3 regions of the Paenibacillus sp. PDC88 genome follow, and region 1 is predicted to be linked to each of the others. Evidence: predicted binding sites of a transcription regulator. Region 1 holds the regulator's gene; each other region holds the start of a gene.

Region 1 (2,273 bases):
GTGAACAGTTTAAGATGAATATGGTACCTGTAGATGACGAGCTGCCCTTCTTGTTACCTGAGCCGAGAGTGAAGCAGGAGCTTGTTCCTTATTTTATGGCACGTATTGTCGATCTTAGTGCTTTTATTGCTCTATATCCGTTTGAAGTGAATCACAGCTTGGATCTGGTCATCCAAGTAGAAGATTCTGTCGCATCATGGAATACGGGATATTGGCACCTGACTGTAAGCGAGGATGGACAAGGTAATATAGAACCTCTTTCTTCTGATGATAAGTTAACTGCTGATATATCTGGTGACATTCAATCCATTACAGCGTTATTTATGGGCTACAAGCGGCCACGTGAACTTTATTTAATGGAACGATTAGCAGGTAATCCGCTTCGAGCAACAGAGCTGGATCGAGTGATTCCTGCCGGACGAACACTTTTTATGGACTTCTTCTAAATTTAACTTTGATGCTTCTTAGCCGAAGTATGACACTTGAAGATCGAACTCTCCTGAACAATGCAGGGGAGTTTTTTTCGTAAGACGCATATTTTAGGTCAAAATGAGAAAAATGAAAAAGGAACCCCTCTTGAGAATTCTACATAATGTGGTATAATGAATACAAAGTCAAAGAAAGTCAAAGTCAACAGAGATCAAACAGAGTAATGTATCAGGGGTAGCAGGACTTCTCATGGAGTTTTCTAGATGAATGAGATTCGCAATCCGTCCAAGATGGGTAATTTTAAGGATGGATAGTGACCCCAGTTGGGAAGCCTTTCCCTTAGATACAGATTAGCATTGTAATTTAATGTAATGAATTTAAGTTATTTAAGGGGCTAATATAGTGGGGGATGTAGAATGCGCAATATTTCTGATATTATCGAGCAATATCTGAAAAATATTTTGCAGGATAGCTCTGAGGGCATGATTGAGATCCAAAGAAACGATCTCGCTGATAAGTTCTCTTGTGTACCGTCTCAGATTAATTACGTCATCAGCACAAGGTTTACCCTTGAGAAAGGCTATCTGGTGGAAAGTAAGCGTGGCGGAGGCGGCTATATTCGCATTCAGCGTGTGGAGCTTCCTGCACAGTTTGCTCTAAATGGGCATTTTCATCAGCATATTGGAGATGAGATTAATCAGACGTCAGCAGAAGGGCTTATCTATCAGCTGGAAGAGGCCGGATTCCTCAACCGTAGAGAGGCTGCTTTGGTCAAAGCGGCTATATCGCGAGAAGTACTGCTTATTAAACTTCCCTATCGTGATCAGATTCGCGCTCGAATGCTCAAAGCAATGCTGATCTCGGTCTTGGGCAAATGAATAGGATTGTTCATATGATCAAGAATGTAAGGCAAAGGAGGTAAGCGGTCATGATGTGTCAACAATGTAATGAACGCCCGGCTACGCTCCATTTTACGAAGATTGTAAACGGAGAGAAGACGGAATTCCATATCTGTGAGAACTGTGCGAAGGAAAAAGGTGACCATATCTCAGGCATCTCTAATGGCTTTTCTATTCACGGGCTCTTGTCAGGACTTATGGATTTTGAGTCAGGTAAATATAAAACAGCGGGAGCACCCTCACCGGAGACGCTTCGCTGTGAGCAATGCGGAATGACATTTAGTCAGTTCAGTAAGCTGAATCGATTTGGCTGCAGTTCCTGCTATAATCATTTCTCAAACCGCTTGGATCCGCTGCTGAAGCGGGTGCATGGCAACACTACACATATCGGGAAAGTCCCGGTTCGCGCAGGTGAGAAAATTCATTTGAAACGCAGAGTGGATGAATTGAAGCGTGAAATGCAGGAGAAGATCAATCTGCAGGAATTCGAAGAGGCCGCTAAATTGCGTGACCAGATTCGTGAGCTTGAAAAAGAGATAGCACAGGAGTAAAGTTTGGTAATAGAGTAAGGAGGTGTGCACCATGTCGGATATCCGGTTTACCGAAAAACCACTTAGTGATTGGATGCGGAATACCGCTGCTGACTCAGAGATTGTCATCAGTAGCCGGGTAAGAGTCGCTCGTAATATACAGAGCTTTCCGTTTCCAATGCTGGCAACAGAAGAGCAGTCGAGAGAAGTACGTCGTAACATTATTGATGTTCTTGGATTTGAGGAGGTTCATAGGTTTGGTGAATTCCATGTACTGAATCTGAATGAACTGGATCAATTCGATAAAGAAGTTCTGGTGGAAAAACATTTGATCAGCCCTGATCTTGCGAACGAATCGAGAAACGGAGCTGTCATACTCAGTGAAGATGAATCCATCAGCATTATGGTGAATGAA
Region 2 (2,273 bases), on a different contig from region 1:
AATCTGCTCTTCCATCTCCGATAGTCCAAACAGTTCCTTGGCTACCGGTTCAAGCATTTCAAGCAGCTCTTCTCCAGCCTGGCTGATTCTCATTCCCACCGTCTCGATCTCGATGAGTCCTTGCGACTTCAGCAGATCCGTCTCTGCTCTAAGTACACGCTCTGTCATATCCATAGCGTTCGCAAGAGTTCTCCTTCCAATCACTTCCGAAATCATGATCTGGCGTAGAATGGTATACCTCTTCTTCATTACGTCCATGAGATCAGGTAGAAGCTGCTTCTGCACTTCTAATATCGTTCGCATGCTATCCACTTCCGCAAGCTCCTTCATTCCGGTCTCTGAGGTGGACTAAAAATGTCCCGGGTTAACTTTTTAAGTCCCACGTATATTTTAACTAAATCTGACGTGTGATGCAAGGGGTCCAAAAGTATATTTTACAAAGCCTTTTCCCTTTATTCGCTTGTGTAAAATATCACAATTCAAAAGCCATACATTCATTCTCTCAGCCTTCATTTATTCCCTTCATCCATAGGTTGTACATATATGGCTCACATCAAACTCGATCAAGAGACTCTCTTGCAAATTTTTTTACATTCGGATATAATCAATATTGCTGTCACGGACAGTTACAATATGCGCCCGTGGTCCAACGGATATGACGTAGGCCTCCGGAGCCTGAGATCGAGGTTCGATTCCTCGCGGGCGCGCCATTATTATTAATGGTTCCATATACAATTAACCGATGAAACCGAGCAGGTTTCTTTTTTTATCAAAATAGTTTGACTTTCTTTGACTTTTTGTTTGAAATTGTTTATGATGTGGTTAATACGGAAACAGTGAGTATATGTAGATGTAGTTCCTGTTCTCGTGTCTCGTGAACTTAAACTCTAAATTTTTTTGAGGAGGTTTTTCGCATGAGTTATATTCCTATGGTCGTAGAACAAAGCAATCGCGGTGAACGCGCTTATGACATTTATTCCAGACTGCTGAAAGATCGCATTATTTTCCTTGGCAGTGATGTCAACGATGTCGTCGCTAATTCCATCATTGCTCAAATGCTGTTCCTAGCTGCGGAAGATCCAGAGAAAGACATTCATTTATACATTAACAGCCCAGGCGGTTCCATCACTGCGGGTATGGCGATATATGATACGATGCAATTTATTAAGCCCGATGTCTCCACAATCTGTATGGGTATGGCTGCTTCAATGGGTGCCTTCCTGCTTAACGCAGGTGCGAAGGGCAAGCGCTTTGCTCTCCCTAACAGTGAAGTCATGATCCATCAGCCGCTTGGTGGAGCACAAGGTCAAGCCTCTGATATAGAAATTCGCGCACGCCGTATTCTCAAAATGCGTGATAAGCTGAACCACATTCTGGCTGAACGTACAGGACAGCCGCTGGAGCGCATTGAGCGTGACACAGACCGCGATAACTTCATGTCCGCTGAAGAAGCGAAGGCATACGGTTTGGTTGACCAAGTTCTGGAGTCTTCCACAGCTGCTCAAGGCCTGTAAAACACAACAAAAATCCTCGATCCTGAACTTCAGGACCGAGGATTTTTTATTTTTCTAGATCCCATGGAGTAAAAAATCTCACTTCAGCTCATATCGAACCGTCAGCTGTGTAGACAGCTTGATCTCTCCGCTCTCAATTGCTGTATTGGCGCTGTCTTGACTCGAAGCAGCAGACTGCAGTTCCATGGATTCCTTGTAATAAGCTACCGGTTCATCAATACTTCCCTGGCTGACACTAAGAACGATACCCAGCTGACGCTGTGCGGCATTTGCGATCGCTCCCGCTTTAAGCTTCGCATTCGCCATCGCCTTGTCTATCACTTGTGTTTCAAACGCTTCTGTATCTTCGATGGAGAACACAACATTATCGATCTGGTTAGCCCCTGCATTGGTCGCAGCATCCAGCAGCTCACCGACTTTCTCTAGGTTACGATAAGACACTTTAAGTGTGTGATAAGCGGTGTAGCCTTTAATTTTCTGTCCGTCTTTCTCGCTGTAAGTATAATTGGGCTGTACGTAGAATTGATTCGTCTGAATATCCTTGCTGTCCACTTTCCAGGTATTCTTCAAGAGTGTAGTGATCTTTTGAATTTTGGCTGCATTCGCTTTTTGTGCCGCAGCGGCAGTATCCGCTTCCGATGATGCACCAATAGACAGATAAGCGATATCCGGTTTAACCGCGATTTCACCTTTTCCTGTAACCGATACGAAGTTCTGTGTTGCTGCTGCCTCCTGTGCCAGCGCTGTTCCGCCTGCAGA
Region 3 (2,273 bases), on a different contig from region 1:
GTGTCGCTTCATCAAGCGGCTCCAATGTAGAGATGACTGGAAGACGTCCAACAAACTCTGGGATGAGACCGAACTTGAGCAAGTCCTCTGGAAGAACCATTCCGAGGTACTCACCCGGCTTCAGATCCTTCTGCTCAGCAGAAGAGTTGAAACCAATCACTTTTTTGCCGATACGGCGTTTGATCATTTGCTCGAGTCCGTCAAAGGCCCCGCCGCAGATGAACAAAATATTTGTCGTATCGATTTGGATGAATTCCTGATGAGGATGCTTACGTCCGCCTTGTGGTGGAACGGAAGCAACCGTACCCTCTAGAATTTTGAGGAGGGCCTGCTGTACGCCTTCACCGGATACATCACGTGTAATCGAAGGGTTCTCCGACTTACGTGCTACTTTATCAATCTCATCGATATAAATAATGCCGCGCTCTGCCTTCTCTACATCATAATCGGCAGCTTGAATGAGCTTGAGCAGAATATTCTCAACGTCTTCACCTACGTACCCTGCTTCTGTGAGCGAGGTAGCGTCTGCAATCGCAAATGGAACGTTCAAAATCTTAGCCATAGTTTGAGCCAAGAGCGTTTTACCAGAGCCCGTTGGTCCCAATAGCAGAATGTTACTCTTCGACATTTCTACATCGTCAATCTTGCTCTGTGTATTAATGCGCTTGTAATGATTATAAACGGCAACAGACAGCGATTTCTTCGCTTGCTCCTGACCGATAACATACTGATCCAAAATATCACGAATCTGCATCGGTTTTGGAATATCCTTCAGATCAATCTCTTCGTCATGACCGAGTTCTTCCTCTACAATCTCTGCACACAGCTCGATGCATTCATCACAAATATATACCCCTGGTCCAGCGACAAGCTTACGAACCTGTTCCTGGGATTTACCACAGAAAGAACATTTAAGCTGCCCTTTCTCATCGTTAAATTTAAACATCTAACCACCCCTTTAAGAATTAATCGGTCTGGTGAGTACTTGGTCAATGATACGGTATTCTAAAGCTTCTTCCGCGCTCATAAAATAGTCGCGGTCCGTATCACGCTCGATTTTATCAAGGGGTTGACCCGTACGCTCCACATAGATCTGATTAAGCTTCTGACGCGTTTTAATAATCCAGTCGGCGTGAATTTGAATATCGGATGCCTGACCTTGGATCCCGCCAAGCGGCTGATGTATCATAACTTCACTGTTCTCCAGCGCAAAGCGCTTGCCAGGTGCACCCGCAGTGAGCAGTAGTGAGCCCATGCTGGCAGCCATCCCTACGCAGATGGTTGAAACGTCTGGCTTAATAAATTGCATTGTATCATATATACCCAACCCTGCAGTAACAGAACCACCTGGTGAATTGATATATAAGCTGATGTCCTTCTCCGGATCCTCTGCAGCCAAGAATAAGAGCTGAGCAATAACGCTGTTGGCCACATCATCATCTATTGCACCGCTGAGGAAGATAATACGATCCTTCAATAGTCTTGAATATATATCGTAAGAACGTTCACCGCGATTAGTTTGTTCAACAACCATAGGCACGAGATTCATGTTCCGACCTCTTCTCCATAATAGAATCTTACTGCCACATTAATCAGGGTTAAATAAATATCAGTCTTAATTTTATCATGTTCCCTGTTCAATGTCATTTATGACTACTTTCCTCAGCCAAGTAACTGCTAAAGAGAAAGCTTGATCATATTTAACCATTTTTTTTATGTATGTGCAAATCGGACTTCCATCCTATGGAGCTAAGACCTATAACTCAAGTATATGGAAGGTACAGTTAAAATATCACGACATCTCACTGATTACCATTTAATAATATATTTAACTATAAAATGGATATTCATGAGAAGAAATAAGGCACGTTTAGTAAAATACTTTACGTGCCTTATCTGTTATATTTCTAACGTGATGGATGTGTAATCTTATTCTTCAGTTGCTTCTACAGCAGCTTCCTCAGCTGGAGCGTCAACTTCTACGCTGTTTGCAAGAAGGAAGTCAATCGTTTTACGAAGCAGAACTTCTTCACGAAGGCTGTCGAAAGAACCGTTGCTTTCGAGAATTTGACGAATCTCTTCTGGAGTACGTCTGAAGGAAGTCGCCATATTATTCAGCTCTTCGTTAACATCCTCATCGGATACTTCAATGTTCTCTTGCTTACCAATTGCTTCAAGAACCAGGTTGTTGCGAACGCGCTTCTCAGCATCGCCTTTCATTTGGTTTTGAAGATCTGCTTCCGTTTGACCAGAGAAGCTCATAAACATTTCAA

Evidence for each region. Region 1 encodes CtsR, which represses protease genes until heat stress. Its sites were predicted from a motif close to ATGGTCAATAAAGGTCAAACA; they were not measured.
Region 2: clpP (ATP-dependent Clp endopeptidase proteolytic subunit ClpP) is a predicted target of CtsR. The motif match lies at 777-797, and genes of this name have one in related genera.
Region 3: clpP (ATP-dependent Clp endopeptidase proteolytic subunit ClpP) is a predicted target of CtsR. The motif match lies at 1,688-1,708, and genes of this name have one in related genera.

The regions. Positions count from the first base shown of each region.
Region 1 covers NZ_FNNT01000015.1:1,025-3,297, forward strand. The annotation lists gene eis (GNAT family N-acetyltransferase) at 1-446, shown strand, start outside; gene BLW49_RS26100 (CtsR family transcriptional regulator) at 846-1,307, shown strand; gene BLW49_RS26105 (protein-arginine kinase activator protein McsA) at 1,358-1,879, shown strand; gene BLW49_RS26110 (protein-arginine kinase McsB) at 1,911-2,273, shown strand, end outside.
Region 2 covers NZ_FNNT01000016.1:24,359-26,631, reverse strand. The annotation lists gene BLW49_RS26660 (sugar-binding transcriptional regulator) at 1-303, opposite strand, end outside; tRNA gene BLW49_RS26655 (tRNA-Arg) at 636-710, shown strand; gene clpP (ATP-dependent Clp endopeptidase proteolytic subunit ClpP) at 915-1,514, shown strand; gene BLW49_RS26645 (SIMPL domain-containing protein) at 1,593-2,273, opposite strand, start outside.
Region 3 covers NZ_FNNT01000008.1:191,306-193,578, reverse strand. The annotation lists gene clpX (ATP-dependent protease ATP-binding subunit ClpX) at 1-946, opposite strand, end outside; gene clpP (ATP-dependent Clp endopeptidase proteolytic subunit ClpP) at 959-1,549, opposite strand; gene tig (trigger factor) at 1,930-2,273, opposite strand, start outside.